Longimicrobium terrae: one gene and its partner. The protein of the gene in region 2 binds, or shares a complex with, the protein of the main gene of each other region. Links are inferred from orthologs where the notes say so. Each region holds a gene or a part of one and is shown on either strand. Other genes may lie near its edges.

What was found.
Region 1: the proteins of tsaD (region 2) and tsaE are in contact, whole or in part, in a crystal structure (PDB 6N9A), measured with the Thermotoga maritima proteins. The link is inferred for Longimicrobium terrae from one-to-one orthologs. Residues at the interface, in WP_004082750.1 of Thermotoga maritima: Cys10, Asp11, Arg49, His50, Leu82, Gly84, Gly135, Gly136, Glu154, Thr155, Leu156, Asp157, Asp158, Ser159, Glu162, Asp165, Lys166, Arg169, Leu170, Tyr175, Lys213, Thr214, Leu217, Tyr218, Gln221, Arg222, Asn324; in WP_004082108.1 of Thermotoga maritima: Leu37, Gly38, Lys46, Lys57, Val59, Lys60, Ser61, Thr63, Phe64, Thr65, Leu66, Met67, Val69, Pro71, Tyr82, Arg83, Leu84, Asp86, Asp88, Phe89, Asp93, Ile128, Asp130, Glu131, Arg134.

Annotation. Positions count from the first base shown.
Region 1 is NZ_JACHIA010000001.1:184,524-194,412, forward strand. The notes cover bases 6,890-9,889. They hold tsaE (tRNA (adenosine(37)-N6)-threonylcarbamoyltransferase complex ATPase subunit type 1 TsaE), read right to left. Parts: upstream 8,624-9,889; coding sequence 8,156-8,623; downstream 6,890-8,155. Other genes in these bases: HNQ61_RS00810 (single-stranded DNA-binding protein), read right to left, coding at 6,890-6,890; rimI (ribosomal protein S18-alanine N-acetyltransferase), read right to left, coding at 6,964-7,455; tsaB (tRNA (adenosine(37)-N6)-threonylcarbamoyltransferase complex dimerization subunit type 1 TsaB), read right to left, coding at 7,455-8,159; uvrB (excinuclease ABC subunit UvrB), read right to left, coding at 8,620-9,889. Outside these bases: HNQ61_RS00770 (Leu/Phe/Val dehydrogenase), read right to left, coding at 1-835; HNQ61_RS00775 (DUF2513 domain-containing protein), read left to right, coding at 975-1,346; HNQ61_RS00780 (GntR family transcriptional regulator), read left to right, coding at 1,387-2,115; HNQ61_RS00785 (glycoside hydrolase family 16 protein), read right to left, coding at 2,124-2,741; HNQ61_RS00790 (GntR family transcriptional regulator), read left to right, coding at 3,027-3,422; HNQ61_RS00795 (ABC transporter ATP-binding protein), read left to right, coding at 3,419-4,348; HNQ61_RS00800 (hypothetical protein), read left to right, coding at 4,345-5,343; HNQ61_RS28210 (HD domain-containing protein), read right to left, coding at 5,447-6,043; more of HNQ61_RS00810, read right to left, coding at 6,273-6,889. UniProt on the Escherichia coli protein: Required for the formation of a threonylcarbamoyl group on adenosine at position 37 (t(6)A37) in tRNAs that read codons beginning with adenine.
Region 2 is NZ_JACHIA010000015.1:38,746-47,597, forward strand. The notes cover bases 2,575-5,574. They hold tsaD (tRNA (adenosine(37)-N6)-threonylcarbamoyltransferase complex transferase subunit TsaD), read left to right. Parts: upstream 2,575-3,552; coding sequence 3,553-4,596; downstream 4,597-5,574. Other genes in these bases: HNQ61_RS19935 (CdaR family protein), read left to right, coding at 2,575-3,556; HNQ61_RS19945 (metallophosphoesterase family protein), read left to right, coding at 4,682-5,574; HNQ61_RS19950 (hypothetical protein), read left to right, coding at 5,565-5,574. In the rest of the region: HNQ61_RS19920 (RsmB/NOP family class I SAM-dependent RNA methyltransferase), read left to right, coding at 1-919; HNQ61_RS19925 (PASTA domain-containing protein), read left to right, coding at 916-1,869; HNQ61_RS19930 (peroxiredoxin family protein), read left to right, coding at 2,023-2,571; more of HNQ61_RS19935, read left to right, coding at 2,564-2,574; more of HNQ61_RS19945, read left to right, coding at 5,575-5,575; more of HNQ61_RS19950, read left to right, coding at 5,575-5,732; HNQ61_RS19955 (AsmA family protein), read left to right, coding at 5,736-7,019; HNQ61_RS19960 (response regulator), read right to left, coding at 7,079-7,501; HNQ61_RS19965 (cystathionine gamma-synthase), read right to left, coding at 7,924-8,852.

The DNA of each region.
Region 1 (9,889 bases), on a different replicon or contig from region 2:
CGTAGTCGGGGACGTACAGGATTCCCCTTTCCGCCAGCCGCGCCCCGTCTTCCGGCTCGCGAAGCTGATTGTTGGCGCCGCCCGCCACGATGCCGGCGCGCAGTTCGGGGATGCTCGCCTCGTTCAGCACGCCGCCCAGCGCGCACGGGGCGAACACGTCCGCATCGATGGCGTGGATCACATCGGGAGTCACCACTTCCGCGCCCAGTTCCGCCGCGACGGCATCGGCCCGCGCCGCGTCCACATCCGCGACTGCGACCTCAGCGCCCGCCCGCCGCAGCTCGGAAACGAGGCTGCGCCCCACGCCGCCGCACCCCTGCACCGCCACCCGCAGCCCGCGCACGCCTTCCGCGCCGGAACGGTGTTGGACCGCGGCTTCGATCGCGCGGAACACGCCACGCGCCGTACGCGGGGACGGATCGCCGGAGCGCGCGGAGAGGCCGACGACGTGCGCCGTCTCCTCTCCAATGAAATCCATGTCGCCCGCGCGCGTGCCCACGTCGTCCGCCGTCACGTACGCGCCGCCCAGCGCCTGCACCGCCCGGCCGTGCGCGCGGAAGAGCGCGGCGCGGTCCTCGATCCGCTCGGGCGCAAGGATCACCGATTTGCCGCCACCGGCGTCCAATCCCGCCAGCGCGCTCTTGTACGTCATCCCGCGCGACAGGCGCAACACGTCGTGCAGCGCGTCACCGGTGGAGGCGTACCGCCACAGGCGCGTGCCGCCGACCGCGGGGCCCAGGACGGTGCTGTGCAGCGCGATCAGCGCGTGGTACGCGCCATCGCGCGCCTCCACCACGCGCTCCCATCCCGCGACCTGGATCTCTCGCAACCGCATAGATTTCTCCTGAACCCGTTCTTGCAATCGGGAAGGCAGACGCCCACTCCGGTTGTCGAAGAGCTTGCGCAGTCAGCAGTTTGCGATCTGAACAGGTAGCGTTCCGCTGACGGCAGACCTCACCTAAGCCTAAAGATCAATGCGCAGAGATCTTGATCTCATCAGAAACCTGATGGTCCAGATGGAAGCTCATCCGGGAACTGAGCTACGGGATTTTACAGCGGTACCCCCCGACGGGGTATCCCAAGAGGTGCTAGACGCTCACCTCCGCTTGATCATCGAGTCAGAGTTGGTCACAGGGAAACCACTCGAAACCAACAGCGGCCTCTATGGTGTGTTCCTATTCCGAATCACCAGTAAGGGGCACGACTTTCTAGAACTCGCGCGCAACGATACCAATTGGTCGCGCGCCGTGAAGGAACTCAAGACCAAGGCACTTCCCGCAACGGTCGGCTTGGTGATGGACCTTTTGAAGAAGTCCGCGCTGAACGCGATTGGGCTTAGTGGCTGAGTTCACTGTGAACTTCGTTCTTCTCTCCGATGTGGAAGCGATGACTGATTCCATTGAGCGCGGCGGCCGGTCCGCGCACGTATACGATGGCCTGCGCGACCTGATCGTGCGCGGCGGGCTGGCGCCGGGCGCGCGCGTGGTGGAGCAGGAGGTTGCGGCGCGGATGGGCGTGGGGCGCACGCCGGTGCGCGAAGCGCTTCAGCTTCTGCTCACGGAAGGCTATCTGGTCGCCTCGGAGGGCGGGCGCCGGCAGCTTGCCGTCGCCCCGCTGCGCGACGAGGACGTGGAAGAGCTGTTCGGGTTGATCGCCGACCTGGAAGCCGCCGCCGTGCGCAAGATCAGCGAACTGGATGAGACGAGCCGGGCCACCCTGGCCGCCTCGCTGGGAGACGCCAACGACCTCTTTGGATCGACGGTGGCGCAGGTGCCGCTGGACCTGGACGGCGCGTACGAAACACACAAGGCGTTTCACGCCACGCTGACAGATTCACTCGCAGGGCCGCGGCTGGCGTGGCTGCTGGGGATGGTTCGCCCGCAGGTGGGGCGATACGAGTACGTGTACGGCGCGCTGCTGGAGGGCGCGCTGGGCGTGGCCACGAACGAACACGAGGACATCGTCGCCGCCGTGCGAGAGGGGGATGCCGTCCGCGTGGAGGCCGCCCTCCGCCACAACTGGCGGAACGCGAGCAGCCGCCTGCGCGGCGCCATCCGCCGGGTGCCGTCCGCTCCCGAAGCGGACACGGACGCGACTTCTCCCCCGGACGCCTGACGCGCGGCTCAGGACTCCGCGCGGATGCGGCGGATCACGAGCGCCCGCGGCTCGTGGAGCACGGGGCGCGTCATCCACCGGGGCCACCACGCGTTCGCCATCACGTACATCGGCTGATGCGGAACGCCGTCCGTCCACCGCTGCATCTCCTCGCCATCTACGGCGAAGCGCACCTCGCCGGGGCGCCACTCGATGCGGTACTCGTGATGGTCCGCGGCGGGATCGAAGGCAAGCGGCAGCGTGGCGGTGTGCGTCTGGACGCCGGCCACCCAAGTGGTGAACATCACCGTCCGGCCGCCGTCGTTGGGGATCTCGATGTCCAGCTCGTCCGACTCGTCGCTGCCGCCCTGGTAGAGAAAGAGGGCGGAGATGGAGCCGGGTGCCAGCGGTGTCCGCATCCGTGCGCTGTAAGTGCCATACCCGAAGCGCTCCGCCGACCGAAGTTCCCCGCCGTCACGCGCGCCCGGTGCGAGGACGAGCGACACCCCGCCGTCGCCGGTCCGCACGTTGTCCGCCCGCACCGAGCCACTGCCCAGCGGGTGCGTGTCCAGCCTCCAGCGTGCCGCATCCAGCGCATCGCCGCCCGTCACCCCGCCGAAATCGTCGTCGAACCCGCGATCATTCATCCGCAGCCCCATCCCGTTCCCGTCATCCACCGAATCGTACGACGTCCCGCTCGCAATCCGCGCTCCCGGCGGGGAGCGAAGGTGATCGCGATCGAGTGAAAAGACAAAGCCACCCCGGTCGTCTGCGCGGCTTTCCATGATCCATCACCCAATGGCCTCGAAAAGCGGCATCGATCCAGGTTTGGCGTGGACCAATGCTGATCACCATCGACAGCATCCTTGACGAAACCGGTGCACCTCACTAGTGTATTAGTTAACCAGTACACTGGATCACAAGGAACCCGCGTGCAGATCTCCATCAACACGGCCGATCCCCGGCCGATCTACGTTCAGATCATGGACGAAGTGCGGCGCGCCATCGTTCTGGGATCGCTGCGGCCCGAAGATCCGCTTCCCTCCGTCCGCCACCTTTCCTCCGATCTCCGCGTGAACCCGAACACCGTCGCGCAGGCCTACCGCGAACTGGAGCGGGCGGGCACCGTCTACGTGCGCCGGGGCCAGGGCACCTTTGTGGCCCAGACCGGCGCGGGAGAGGCCGAACGCCGCGACATGGTGCGCGGCGTGGCGGAAAGGGCGCTGGTAGAGGCGCACCGCAGCGGCGTCAGCGCCCAAGAACTGATCGAGGCCATCCGCGAAGCAGCGGCATCGCGCGAACTTCCCACCCTGGCAGGCCAGTCATGAGCACTCCCCTTCCCACCCGCCTGGACGGCGTGCCGCTGGCCGTCCGTACGCAGAACCTGACCAAGCGGTTCGGGCGCCAGACCGCGCTGGACGACGTGAGCCTGCAGGTGCCCGAGGGCGCCGTGTACGTGCTCATTGGCCCCAACGGCGCGGGAAAGAGCACCACCCTGAAGGTGCTGCTGGACCTGGTGCGCGCGGACAGCGGCACGGCGGAGGTGTGCGGCGTGGACCCGCGCACCCGCGGCCCGGAGGCGCGCGCGCAGACCGGCTACGTCCCCGAGCGCCTGGACTGGGGATACGGCTGGATGCGCGTGGGCCGGCTGCTGGAGCACCACGCCGCCTACTTTCCCGCCTGGGACCGCGAGTACGCCGCGCGGCTGGGGCGGATCTTCGGGATCGAGCCGGAGCGGAGGATGGGCACGCTCTCCAAGGGCCAGAGCCGGCGCGTGCACCTGATCATGGCGCTGGCCCACCGGCCGCCCGTGCTGGTTCTGGACGAGCCCACGGACGGGCTGGATCCCGTGATGCTGGATGAAGCGCTGGGGCTGCTGGCCGAGCACGTGGCGGACACACCGACCACCGTCCTCGTTTCCACCCACCAGGTGCACGACGTGGAGCGCCTGGCCGACCACGTGGGGGTGATGCGCGACGGCCGGCTGGTGCTTCAGGCCCCGCGCGACGTGCTGCACCGCGACCTGCGCCGCTACCGCGCCGAAGTGCCGGAGGGCTGGGCGGGCGCGCCGGAGCTGAACGGGGCCGTGCTGCGCCGCGGTGCACTCGGGCGCGAGATCCAGTGGACCATCTGGGGCGGGGAGCGCGACGTCGCGCAGCGGCTGGCACGCGCGGGCGCCGTGGTGCGCGACGCCGCCCCGCTCACCCTGCAGGAAGCCGCCATCACCCTTCTCAGCCGCAAGGACCAGCCATGACCGCCACCCTCGTTGACCGTCCGCCCACCGCTCCGGAAACGACCGCCTCGGCGCCGCACCCCCGGCCGCGGTGGACCGGCGTGGCGCGCGAGCAGCTGCTCACCGTGCTGGGCGCCCTGCGCTGGCAGACCATCCTGGGCGCGGCGGCGCTGGCGGCGCTCACCCTGATGTGGGTGGTGAGCCGCATCAGCTCGCCCAGCCGGCCGGAGACCGTGCAGTTCGCGGAGCTGATGATTCCCCTAGCAATGATCGCGCTCTTCACCCCGGCGGAGGTGTGGCGGGGCGAGCAGCCGTCGCGGCGCGGGTACTTCTGGGCCATGCCGGTGGACCGCACGCGCCACACCCTGCTGCGCGTGCTGGGCGGATGGGCGTGGCTGATGGCCGCCGTCGCGGTGTTCCTGCTCTGGATCGCGGCCGCGTCGTGGGCCACCGGCGGCAGCTTCAGCCTGGGAGATGTGCCTCTGTCGCCTTCCGGCACCGCCCAGCAGACCGCGGCGGAGTACGCCATTCACGCGCCCGTTCCGGCGTGGCGATGGCTCGTCCCCTTTGCCGCCACCACGACGCTGTACCTCCTGGGGAGCATCATCCCGCTCGCCAGCAACTATCCCTGGCGCTGGTACGGGGGCATCGCGCTGGCTTCGCTGCTCGTCGCGGCCCTGGGCGCGGACTGGAGCGAGCGGGCGCTGCACCTGCTGGTGCCCGGTCCGTTCGGGCTCGAGACGCTGCTGACCGGCGGCGGGCAGGCGTTCGTGGAAGGCTCCGTACCAGGGCAGGTGCGCGCCGTGCCGTACGCGGCCACGCCGGGAGGCTGGCTCTCCGCCACGGCGCTGTGGATGGGGATCGGCTTGATCGGCGTATTCATCGCCCCGCCGCCACCGCGACAGCTGACGCGGCTGGATCACGCGATCGGTCCCGGCGCCGCTCCCTGCCGGCCCGCTGTGGATGACGACAAGCCCGCGCCTGGATCGCTCCAGGCGCGGGCTTCTGCTCTGTGATACGGGTCAGCGGTGGATCGCGATCAGGTGGATGGCGGTCAGGTGGATGGCGGTCAGAGCTTCCGGCGCGGGACCGGATGCTCCGACGACGCGCGGGCGTCGGCTACTGAACGTTGTCAGCGGGCCGGAACGGTCCGTGAACGCGCGCCACCTCGGCGTGTGCCTCGTCGAACAGCGCTTCGAGCACGGGGCTGGCGCCGCGGCAGGCGGACACGATGCGGAGCGCGCCTTCCGCGTAGGCGCGGCACTTCTCCGGTGGCCAGCCGGTTGGAGGGTCGACCGCGAGCGAGCGCAGGTTCGAGGTCTGGTCGGCGATCTTGCCCCGCTTGACTGCGTCCGGCTTGCTGCGGATGCGCTCCGCCTGCAGGGTTTTGCGCTCCAGCAGCGGCATCCCCGCGAATTCGGGCGGGTCCGTCATGCCGTCGACGATGGCCGCCACTTCCGGACCGAAACGCTCCCGGATCTCGGCGAGGGTCACGCTGGAATCCTCCACCACGTCGTGCAGCCGCCCGGCCGCGCGCTCGCTGTCGGAGGCACCGGCGAGCGCCATCAGCGCGGCGACTTCCTCGAAGTGCGCAGTCACAGGGATGGAGCGGCGGCCGGACCGCATCTGGCCGGCGCACGCAGCGGCTGCAAACGCCGCGGCCTCAGCCTCGAGCGGGCCGACCGGGGCGCGGACGGCGGGTGTGGAAGAATCCATAGGTTGGACATGCCGAGTAGAGATTCGCGGAAATCCGGATCTCGATATCCGGAACGTCGCTTTACAGGTGCTGCCCGCGCGCGGGCGGGCGAAACCACGCGTTCAGCCGATCAACATCAGGAAAAGCGGGCAGGGGAGCCGAAGCACCCCTGCCCGCTTTCATCGTAGAGCCCCGCCAGGTCTGCGGGTCGCGCTCGCGAACAGATGAACGCGGGGCGAGGCACGCACGCTAGAACGGCAGATCGTCGTCGTCCTCGAAGGGCGGAGACTGGAAGTCGTCGTAGTTGCTTCCACCACCGCCCGCGCCGCCGCGACCGCCGCCGGCCGGCGCGCCGCCCCCGGAGCGCGGAGCAGCGCCGCCGCCACCGCCGCCGCGGGGCGCACCACCACCACCCCCGCCGCCGCCCCCGCCGCCGCCCCCGTAGCCGCCGCCACCTCCACCACCGCCGTAGCCGCCCCGGCCGCCGCCACCACCCCCGCCGGAGTAGCCGCCGCCGTCCTCGTCACCGCCACGGCCGCCGCCGAGCAGAAGCACTTCGCGGGCGCGGATCTCCGTCGTGAACTTGGTGACGCCGTCCTTGTCCTCGTACTGCCGATACTCGATTTCACCCTCGACATAGATGCGGTCGCCCTTCTTGACGTACCGCTCGATGATGTCGACAAGCTTTTCCCACGCCACGATGCGGTGCCACTCGGTCTTTTCCTGCGCTTGGCCGTCCCGGCCGTTCCACTTGCGCGTGGTGGCGACCGAAAACTGCGCCACTCGGGCACCGCTGGGGATGGACCGGATTTCGGGGTCCTGCCCCACGTTGCCGATGATCATGGCCTTGTTCAGGCTGCGAGCCACAGCTCCTCCTCAGACTTTGAAAGGTAACGCAGTGGACAACAGGCGCCTATGATAGGCCGCGCCCGTGACGGTGTCAAGGAAATGATTGGATCTGGAGACGCATAACAAGCGCGTCTTCCTTGGGAAGCGAGTAATACGAACGTCTTCTTCCCACAACGGCGAAACCACGGTGGCGGTAAATGGATTGCGCGGAGTGGTTGGTTTCACGTACTTCCAGAAAGATTTCCCGTCCGCCACGCGCCCGCACGTGCTCCACCACCGCGTCCACCAGCGCGCCGCCCACCCCCGTTCCCCGGGCGATGGGGTCCACCGCCACGTTGCCCAGTTCCGCCTGGTCGATGACCGTCCACGCCGCCGCGTAGCCCAGCACCCCGCGCTCGTCCTCCGCCACCAGCACGTCGGTGTCCGTGCGCTTGATCAGACCGCGAAAGGTGCTTTCCTTCCACGGCGTGGAAAACGACTGGTTTTCGATCTCCAGAACCCGCGGCAGGTCGGCTTCGCGAATGGGGCGGATTCCGTACGGCGCCGTGGCGGCCCCGGGGAGTTCGGCGAGCGGCGTGGACATCAGCCCGTCTTTGCGGCCGCCATGCGCTCGGCGCCCGCCGCGCGCACGTACTCCGGCTCCCACGCCGCCGCGTCCGCGATGCGGCCGCTCTCGGGCGCGTGCCGCGCGAGCCAGAGCAGCCCCGCGGCCAGCGACGCGTCGTCCCCCAGCACCGCGTCCGGGCCGAACGCCGCGCGCAGGTCGTCCGCGTACAGCACGGAGCCCTCGCCGCAGAAGCGGACGGGACCGTCGCCCAGCCGCGTACGCAGTTCATCCACCCGCAGCGCGTCCACCGGCAGCACCTCGTCCACCGCGCCGTCCTCGCCGAAGCGCCAGGCACCCGCGAACACCTCGCGGTTGCGCGCGTCGAACAGCGCGCAGACTGTCTGGCCGGGCACTCCCTGCGCCGCCGCGGCCGCCATCAGCCCGGACCAGGCGAAGAGCGGCACGCCGAGGGCGTGCACCATCCCCTTTGCCGTCGCCGCCGCGATCCGCAGCCCGGTGAACGACCCCGGCCCGCCGCCCACGGCGATGGCGCCGATCTGCACCGGCGCGATCCCCGCGGCGCGCAGGACGGCATCCACCGCCGGCAGCAGCGCGGAAGAGGCGTTGGACGCCGCGGCCACCGTCTGCTCCGCCACGATCCGGCCGTCCATCCACAGCGCCACGTACGCCGCGCGCGTGGAACTGTCCAGCGCCAGCAGCGGCCCGTCCGTCGCGCTCATCGGTCCTCCATCGGCGGCAGCGGCGGCGGGTCACCCACGGCGCGCGCGGCGACGGCGCGGACGGCGGGATCGGCCTCCTCCGTCAACTCGATCTCCCAGCGGATGGGAGGCAGAAGCCGCTCCGCGCGCTCCGGCCACTCGATCAGCACCAGGTCCCCCGCTCCGCCCAGCTCCGCCCATCCCAGTTCCCACACTTCTTCCTCGTCTTCCAGCCGGTACAGGTCCAGGTGCCAGAGCACCCCGCCGGCGGGAAGGTCATAGCGGAACAGCAGGTTGTAGGTGGGCGAAGGCACGTCGCCCTCCACCCCGGCTCCGTGCGCGATGGCGCGGGCCAGCGTGCTCTTTCCCGCCCCCAGATCCCCGCGCAGGCAGAGGACGAGCGGGGTGCGCGCCTCCGCGCCGATCCGCCCGCCCCACGACTGGAGAGCCTGCTCCGACAGCACCGCCCGCATGGAATCCGTCACCGCGCGCCCGAAACGGAGCGGCGCTGCGCGGGCTTGGCGCCGTCCATCTCCGCCTTGAGTTCCAGGTACTGGTCGCGCAGCACCGCCGCGCGCTCAAAGTCCAGCTGGGCGGCCGCGTCGCGCATCTGGTTCTCGATCTCCTTGAGCATCTCCTCCGGCGTGCGCGTGCCGAAGTCCACCGACGCCTCGCGCAGGCGGTCCGCGCCGGTGCGCTTGTCCGCCTCCACCTTGGGCGTGCGCGCGTCCGCCACCCGCGTGCTGGACTCGATCTCGTCCACCGACTTCAGAATCGTCTGGGGGATGATGCCGTGGTCCGTGTTGTACTTGACCTGCAGCTCGCGGCGGCGCTCCGTCTCCTCCATCATCCGCTTCATGCTGCCGGTGATGCGGTCCGCGTACAGAATCGCCGTCCCCTCGGAGTTGCGCGCCGCGCGCCCCACCGTCTGGATGAGCGAGCTGCTGCTGCGGAGGAAGCCTTCCTTGTCCGCGTCCAGGATCGCCACCAGCGACACCTCCGGCAGGTCCAGCCCTTCGCGCAGCAGGTTGATGCCGATCAGCACGTCGAACTTGCCCAGGCGCAGGTCGCGCAGGATCTCCACCCGCTCCAGCGTCTGGATGTCGCTGTGCAGGTAGCGCACGCGCACCCCGGCCTGCTGCAGAAAGTCCGTCAGGTCTTCCGACATCCGCTTGGTGAGCGTGGTCACCAGCACCCGCTCGTTCTTGCCGGCGCGATCGCGGATCTCGTGCAGCAGGTCGTCCACCTGCCCCTTCACCGGGCGGATGATCACCACCGGGTCCACCAGCCCCGTGGGGCGGATGATCTGCTCCACCACGACCCCGCCGCTGCGCCCCAGCTCGTACTCGCCCGGCGTGGCGGACACGAAGATCGCCTTGGGAACCAGCTCCTCCCACTCCTCAAAGCGAAGCGGGCGGTTGTCCAGCGCCGAGGGCAGGCGGAAGCCGTGGTCCACCAGGGTGAGCTTGCGCGCCCGGTCGCCGTTGAACATCCCGCCGATCTGCGGCACGCTCACGTGGCTTTCGTCCACCACGACCAGAAAGTCTTCCGGAAAGTAGTCGAACAGGCAGGCGGGCCGGTCGCCCTCGTTGCGCCCCGCGATGTGGCGGGAATAGTTCTCGATGCCGGAGCAGGTGCCGATCTCCAGCATCATCTCGATGTCGAAGTTGGTGCGGCTTTCCAGCCGCTGCGCCTCCAGCAGCTTGCCCTGCCCCAGCATTTCCTTGAGCCGCCCGTCCAGCTCGCGGCGA
Region 2 (8,852 bases):
GCACATCAGCTTTCCCGACGCGCGCGCGGACGGCGCGGGATACCTGACCACCTGGGGCTCGCACCCGCGCTGGCTGGTGGAGCGGTGGATGGAGCGCTTCGGGCCGGAGCAGGCGCTGGCGCTGGTGGAGGCGAACAACCGCCGGCCGGAGCTGTTCATCCGCCCGCTCGGCGTGAGTGTGGACGAGGCCGCGGCGCGGCTGCGCGCGGCGGAGATCGAGGCGGTGCGCGTGGGGTGGTCGCCCGATTCGCTGCGCATCGAGACGCCGGGGACCGCGTCGGAGGCGCTGGCCGCCGTCCCCGCCGTGGTGCAGGACCCCGCGGCGGCGCTGGTGGTGCGCTACGCGGACGTCCCCGCGGGCGCGACGGTGCTGGACCTGGCCGCGGCGCCGGGCGGCAAGGCGATGGGGCTGGCGGACGGCGCCGGTCGCGTGGCCGCGGCGGACCTGTCGAGGCGGCGCGTGCGGCGGGTGACGGAAAACGCGCGGCGGGTGGGGTGGGACGACCGCATCGGCGTGGTGGTGGCGGACGGGCGCATGCCGCCGTTCCGCCCGGCGGACGCGGTGCTGCTGGACGCGCCCTGCACGGGAACGGGGACGCTGCGGCGCCATCCGGACGGGCGCTGGCGGGTGACGCCGGACGACCTTGCCGCGCTCACCCGGCTGCAGGACGAACTGCTCGCGGCCGCGGCGGAGTGCGTGCGCCCCGGCGGGCTGCTGATCTATTCCACGTGTTCGCTGGAACGGGAGGAGAACGAGGTGCGCGTGGAATCGTTTCTGGCCGCAAATCCGGGGTGGAGGGTGGATGCCACGGAGGCCGCGCCCGCGGAGGTGCGCGACGCGGCCGGGTACCTGTGCGTGCTGCCGCAGGCGCAGGGCGCGGACGGCGCGTTTGCCGCGCGGCTGCGGAGGCCCGCGTGAAGCCGCCCCGCAGTCCCGGCCCGGCACGCTTCCGCCCGTCCGGCGCGCGGTGGCACCGCGAGATCCCGGCGCGAGTGCGGCGCTACTTTGACGAACGGCGCCTGCTCAAGTACGTGCTGACGGCGTCGCTGGGCGGGTTCGTGCTCGGCTACCTGCTGATCACCATCTTCTTCTTTCCCGGCTTCGGACGGTCGGCGATCGTGACGGTGCCGGACCTCACCAACCGTCCGCAGGGCGAGGCGCAGCGCACGCTGGGCCGGCTGGGGCTGGTGGTGCAGAAGGGCGGCACCGTGGTCAACGCGCGCATCGGCCGCGGACGGGTGCTGATGCAGACGCCGCTGCCGGGCGAGGAAGTGTCCCGCGGCGCCACCGTCCGCATCGTGGTCAGCGGCGGACCGGAGATGCGCAAGGTGCCGTCCGTGGCGGGAATGACGCGCGCAGAGGCGATCGAGACGCTGCAGCGATACGGGTTCCGCGTGGGGCTGCAGCGCGTGCGCGACCGGCGGGAAGAAGGCGCGCTCGTGGCGCTGCGCCCCGCGGCGGGGCAGCCGGCCGCGGTGTCGAGCATGGTGGTGATGGTGATCAGCGCCGGGCCGCCCAAGGTGCTCGTGCCCAGCGTGGTGGGGCTGACCACGGGGGACGTGTCGGCGCGGCTGCAGGCGGTGTCGCTGGAGATCGGCCGCGTGAGCTACGATCCGGAATCCGCCGAGCCGGCGGGGACGGTGGTGCGGCAGTCGCCCGTGGCGGGAGACAGCCTGGCGATGGGCTCGGGCGTGCGCATCACCCTGGCCGGCGCCGATCCCAATCCGCCGCCGCCCGCGACGGTGGAGTCCTCCGAGCCGGAGCCGGCCGCGGTGGATACGTCGCCGCCCGCGCCCGTGGTGGAAGAGGCGCCGCCGCCCCCGGAGGCGTCGCAGCCGACGACGCCGGCGCGGCCGGGCAGGGAATAGGGAATAGGGAATAGGGAATAGAGAATAGGGAATAGGGAATAGGTGGTCTGACGCGGGGAGTGGCGTCGGGGCGGCGAGCGAGGAGCCGGGCGGGGCGGGTACGGGGGATGGCGCCTGAGGGCGCGAGGGGACACCAACTTCAGATCTGGACTGATGGCGAAGCGGCGGGGATGGGTGTTTCCGGGAGCGGTCGCGGGGGTGCTCGCGATCCTCGTGGCACTGGCATGGACCAACCGCGACCGCATTCTTCCGCCGGACGTGGGCAAGGCCGCGCCCGGATTTTCGGCGACGGACATGAGCGGCCGGCCGGTCTCGCTGAACGATCTGCGCGGGCAGGTGGTGCTGCTGAATGTGTGGGCCACGTGGTGCGGGCCCTGCCGCGACGAAATGCCGTCCATGGAGCGCCTGCACAAGCAGCTCGGCCCGCAGGGGCTGCGCATCATCGCCGTCAGCGTCGACGCGCCGCCGGCGGGATCGAAGGAGCTCACCGCGTTCGCGCGCGACCTGGGGCTGTCGTTCACCATCTGGCACGATCCGTCGGGCGAGATCCAGCGCACCTACCGCACGACCGGGGTTCCGGAGTCGTTCATTCTGGACCGCGACGGGGTGATCCAGAAAAAGGTGATCGGCGCGACGGAGTGGGACGGCGGCGCCAACACCGACCTGCTGCGCCGCCTGCTCGCGGAGCGGCCGGGTGCGTAGGGTGACCCTGCGCTCCCTCACCCGCAACTGGCCTCTCAAGCTGGCCGCCCTCGCCCTGTCCGTTCTGGTGTGGGCCGTGGTCAGTGCCGAGCAGGTGACCACGCAGTGGATTCCCGTCCGCGTGGACCCCGTCGTGCGCGACCCGCAGTTCGTCCTGACCGGCTCGCCGGAGCCGCAGGAGGTGCGGGTGCAGTTCACCGGGCCCGGGCGGGAGCTGTGGGAGCTGGCGCTGGACCGTCCGGTGCTGGTGCTTCCCATCCGCCAGGTGGGCGAGGGGCGCACCTTTGCGCTGGATCCGGCGATGGTGCGCATTCCCCAAGGATTGTCCGTCAACGCGCGCGACGTGCGGCCCTCGGTGATCGCGCTGGGCTTGCAGCGGCTGGCCAGCCGCGTGGTTCCCATCCACGCGCGCATCAGCGGGCGATCGCTGCAGCGGTACGTGATCGGCGATTCGCTCACCATCATCCCCGCCGAGGTGCGGGTGACCGGGCGCGCAGACCAGGTGGCGGCGCTGAACGTGCTTTCCACGATCGCGTTCGAGATCGTGCCGGACGATTCCACCTTCACCCGCGAGATCGCGCTGGACACGGCGGCGCTGGACGGGCTGAGCCTGTCGCGCGCGCGGGTCCGGGTGAGCGGGACGGTGGACCGGCGCGCCACCCGCGCGGTGAGCCCGGTGACGGTGTACGTGCCGGACGGCCTGGTCGCCGCGCCCGCCCAGGTGGAGGTGCGGCTGAGCGGCGCGGAGCGGGCACTGGCGGGGGTGGATCCGGCCCGGCTGCGCGCCGTGGTCGTGCGGGACTCGCTCCCCGCGGTGATTCCGCCGGGCGGGGTAGAGGCGCGTCTGTTGATCGAGGGCGCCCCGGCCGGCGCGGCGGTGACCGCCAATCCGGCGCGCGTGCGGGTGTTTGAGCCGGCGGCGGCTCCTTCCGCATCGCCCGCATCGCCCGCGACGATGGACAGCGCGGCGGGAGCGCGGCCGTGAGCGAGCCGCTGATCCTGGGGATCGAGACGTCGTGCGATGAAACCTCCGCCGCGGTGCTGCGCGGGGAGCGCGACCTGCTGGGGCACGTCATCTTTACGCAGGACATCCACACGCTGTACGGCGGCGTGGTTCCCGAACTGGCGTCGCGCGCCCACCTGCGGACGGTGGACGACGTCGTCGAAGGCGCGCTGCGCGAGGCGGGCGTGACGCTGGCGGACATCGACGTCGTTGGGGTGACGGCGGGGCCGGGGCTGATCGGGGCGCTGCTCGTCGGCGTGTCGTGGGGGAAGGCGGCGGCGTTCGCGGCGGGAAAGCCGGTCGTCGGCGTGCACCACATGGAGGGGCACCTGTTCGCCACGCACCTGGAGCACCCGGGCGCGGAGCCGCCCTTCGTGGGCCTGCTCGTGAGCGGCGGGCACACGATGCTGCTGTGGGTGCCGGCGTGGGGCGAGTACCGGCTGCTGGGCGCCACGCGGGACGACGCGGCGGGCGAGGCGTTCGACAAGGCGGCCAAGATCCTGGGGCTGGGCTACCCCGGCGGGCCGTCCATCCAGCGCGCCGCAACGGAGGGAGATCCCGCCCGTCATCCCCTCCCCCGGCCGCTGCTGAACCGCGGCGAGCGCCCGGGCGACCGCGAGTACTACGACATGTCGTTCAGCGGGCTCAAGAACGCGCTGCGGCTGCTGGCGCGCGACCTGGAGTCCAAGGGAACGCTGGCGGAGGAAACGCCGCACGTGGCCGCCTCCTTTCAAGCCGCGGCGGTGGACGTGCTGACGGCCAAGACCATGCGGGCGGTGCGGGAGATGAACTGCCCACGCGTGGTGCTGGGCGGGGGCGTGGCCAACAGCCGCGCGCTGCGCGAGGCGCTCGCTCGAAAGCTGGGATCGCGCGGCGAACTGTACGCGCCGTCGCCCCGGCTTTCTACCGACAACGCGGCGATGATCGCGCGGGCGGCGCTCTTTCGCTGGCGTCGCGGAGAGACGGGCGGGCTGGACCTGAACGCCCGCGCGGACCTGCCTTTTCCCGGGCTGACGCGGTGACCGGAGCCGCTGGCACGAGGGTGGCGGAACGGAAGGGTGAGCGCGGCCGTCCGGCCGCGGATTTCCACGGACACCGGCGGCGGGCTTGATCTCACTTCTCCACGTATCGGACCTGCACTTCGGACCGCCCTTTCACGAAGGGGTGGGCCGCGCGCTGCAGGCGTTTGCGCACCGGCTGGGGCCGGACTGCATCGTCGCGTCGGGCGACTTCACCCAGCGCGCCAAAGAGGAACAGTTCGCGGCCGCGCGGGCGTTTCTGAACGAGTTTCCCAAGGTGCCCATCGTGGTCACGCCGGGAAACCACGACGTGCCGCTGATGCGCATCGCCGAGCGGGTGCTGGATCCGTACAAGCACTACCGGCGGCACATCAACGAGGCGCTGGATACGATTACGGACATCCCCGGCGCGCGGATCGTGGCGCTCAACAGCACGGCGCCGCTCAAGGCCACGGTCAACGGCCGCATTCACCAGTGGCAGATCGACTACGCCCGCGAGGCGTTCGCCGCGGTGACGGACGAGAAGACGCTGCGGATCATCGTGGCGCACCACCACTTTGCGCCGCCGCCGGACTTCGAGAGCGCGGACCCCATGCCCAACGCGCGGCGGGCGCTGGACGCGTTCACCGACATGCGGGTGGACCTGATCCTGGGCGGGCACCTGCACCGCGCGTACATCGGCAACTCGCTGGACGTGTACGCAGGCGCGGACCGCGAGCACGGCATCGTGATCGCGCAGAGCGGAACCAGCACCTCGCGCCGTGGGCGGGCGCGCGAGCGGGAAAAGAACTCGCTGAACGTGCTGCGGCTCACGCCCACGGGGATCCGGGTGACGCACTACATGTACTTCGAGGACGCGGGCGACTTCGTCCCCACCAGCCGGCACATCTTCTTTCGCCGCGGCAGGCCGCCGCTGGAAGGTGCGGGCGAGGATGGGGCCATCTGGATGGACGAAAGCCGGGAGACGAACGATGGAGTATGATCGCGGGTCGCTGTCCAGGGGCGGCGAAATGAAGGCCGCGGGGATCGCCGCGGCGGGCGCCGTGGGTGTGGGCGTGGCCGTGTGGTACCTGGCGCGCCTGTTTCTGCAGCGCGAGCGGGTGGAAGAGGCGTCCGCCCCGGCCGCGCGGGAGTCGTAGCCGGTGGCGCGCTCGCGTGCGGTACGCCTGGTTTCGTGGGGGCTCGGGGGCCTGGTGCTGGGCATCGGGCTGGCCGTGCTCGCGCTGAACATGGTGGCGCGCACGGAGCGCGGTCACAAGTTCGTGCTGGACTTCACGCTCAAGGCGCTGGGCGGCAGCATCGACGGCGGCAGGCTGATCATCGGCCGCATCGACGGCAACCTGTTCGAGGGCGCCAAGGTGTACGGCGTGCGGCTGCAGGATCTGAAGGGGCGCGCCTTTGTGGAGGCGGACAGCGGGTTTCTGGACTACGACATCCGCACGCTGCTTTCCCCGCGGGTCCGCATCACGCGGGCGACGCTGTACAATCCCCGGATCTACGTCTTCAAGCTGCCCGGCGACACGGTCTGGAACTACCAGGCGATCTTTGCCGACACCTCCACCGGCCCCAGGAAGCCGGGGGTGGAGCGGGCGACGCTGCTGGACACCGTCCGCGTGGTGAACGGGCTGGTGCGGGTGCAGCTTCCCTGGCGGCCTGACAGCACGCTTTCGGCGCGCGGCCAGCGCGCGGAGATCGCGGACGCACGGTCGGACACGTCGCAGATTCTGGTGGACAGCGTGGCGGGCGGCTTCATCCGCACCATGAACTTCACGGCGATGAACGGCCGCCTGTCGCGCATCCGCTTTGCCCCGGGAACGCGCAGCGGATCGCGCATTCACGTGGATTCGCTGCGGACGGACGCGCAGATCTACCGCCGCCCCGCGCACTTGGTGCACGGCCAGGCGGTGGTGGCGCTGATGAAGGCGCACATCGAGTTCGATGCGCCGCTGCTGCGGCTGCGCCGGTCCACCGTGGCCGCGTCCGGCGTGGTGCGGACGGACAGCTTTCCGGAATGGTTTCCCGCGGACCAGGCGCCGATGTACGACATCGCGGTCAGCGGCGACTCCATCGACTTCGAGGACATGCAGTGGCTGTATCCGCGCTTTCCCGGCACGGCCACCGGCGCGCTGTCGCTGCGGATCGAATCGCGTCCGGGCGGAACCATGTTCCTGGCGCGCGACACCGACGTGCGCGCGCCGGGAACGCGGCTGCAGGGAAGCTTCGGGATGCTGGTGGGCGACACCATCCGTTTCATGGACGTGGACCTCAAGGCGGAGCCCATCCGCACCTCCACAATCGAGAACATGCTCCCGGACGGGCTTCCCGTGCTGGGGCTGCGCCTGGGCGGGGCCGACATCCGGGGCGCGCCCGGCGGCGCGCTGCCGCCCACCCGCCGTCCACCCGGCGGGCGGCGCGAGGCACCCTGACGCAGAGCGGGCCCGGAGATTCGTCTCCGGGCCCGCTTTCCTTTACCGCCACGGCCGCGTCAGGCCACCAGCACCGCCATCTCCAGCGGCGGGGCGATGTCGCTCTGTCCTCCGCGTTCCAGCAGGCGGCGGATGAGGCGGCCCATGCCCAGCAGGCTGCACGGCTTGTCCATGTGCGCATCGAACCCCTCGGCCAGTGCGCGCTCGCGCGGCCACACCATCACGTCGGCGGTGACGGCGGCCACGGGAATGCGGGCGGTGGCGGGGTCGCCGGCGAGCAGGCGGCGCGCGGTGACGCCGTCCATCTTCGGCATGCGCACGTCCATCAGCACCACATCGGGGCGTTCCGCGCGGGCCATGCGAATGCCCTCGGCGCCGTCGGAGGCGTGGAGCACGCGATAGCCGGCGTGTTCCAGAAACACTCCGCACACGGCGTGATGGTCGGCGTCGTCGTCGACGATGAGGACGGTCACGGGAGTCACGTGACACCTCCGGGAGGGGGCGGGGCAGGGCGGGGGCAATGATCGCAATCTACCCGTCGGGGATGACGGATACAACACTTTTCATCCACTGCTACCGTAACGGCGGATACTGGTAGGGAACTCTCCGCGAGCCTTGTTGATGCTGAAATTCTGCAAACTGCCGTTTCACAGGAGGGCACGGAGGAAGACGGGAGAGGACACGGAGGAAAGACGGGGATCAACCCCAAAAAAATCTCACGCAGAGGAGCAGAGCAGCAGAGAAAAGAGGAGGACGCATCTGATGCTATCTTCCCCCTTTTTGTCTTTCTCTGCGTCTCTGCGTCTCTGCGTGAGGCCCTTCTGTTCCTCCGTGTCCTCCGTGCATCCTCCGTGACCTCCGTGTGGAACGGCAGTTCAGCGGAGTCAGCCGGCGAGACGAAGCGTCAGGCGTGCTCGAGCGCCTGCTCCAGGTCCGCGATCAGGTCTTCCACGTCTTCCACACCGCAGCTCAGGCGCACCAGGCCGTCCGTGAGCCCCATGGCGTAGCGCAGGTCGCGCGGAACGGAGGCGTGCGTCATGAGCGCGGGGTGGCCGATCAGGCTTTCCACGCCGCCCAGCGACTCGGCGAGGGCAAAGATGCGCACCTTGTTCACGAACGCCGCCGCCTTTTCCAGCGTCCCCATCTCGATGCTCACCATCCCCGTAAAGCCGCGCATCTGCCGCTTGGCCAACTCGTGCTGCGGGTGGTGCGGCAGGCCGGGGTAGTAGACGGCCTCCACCTTGGGGTGCGCGTCCAGCCACTCGGCGATGCGCTGCCCGTTCTCGTTGTGCGCCTTCATGCGCAGGTGCAGCGTCTTGGTGCCGCGCAGCCCCAGCCAGCAGTCCCACGGGCCGGGAATGCCGCCCGCCGCGTTCTGCAGAAAGCGCAGCTGCTCGTGCAGGCCGTCGTCCTTTACCACGATCATCCCGCCCACCATATCGCTGTGGCCGTTGACGTACTTGGTGACCGAGTGGATGACGATGTCCGCGCCCAGCTCCAGCGGCCGCTGGTTGTACGGCGACGCAAAGGTGTTGTCCACGCTCAGCAGCGCCCCGGCCGCGCGCGCCACCTCCGCCGCCGCGGCGATGTCGGTGAGCTGCATCATGGGATTGGTGGGCGTTTCCAGGTGGATCAGCTTCGTGCGCGGCGTGATGGCGGCGCGAAGAGCCTCCGTGTCGGCGCTGTCCACGAAGGTGAACTCGATCCCCATCCGCGCCAGCACCTTGCTGAACAGGCGGTAGGTGCCGCCGTACACGCCCTCGCCGCAGATCACGTGGTCGCCCGCGCTCATCAGCTTGAGCATGGTGTCGGTGGCCGCGAGCCCGGAGGCGA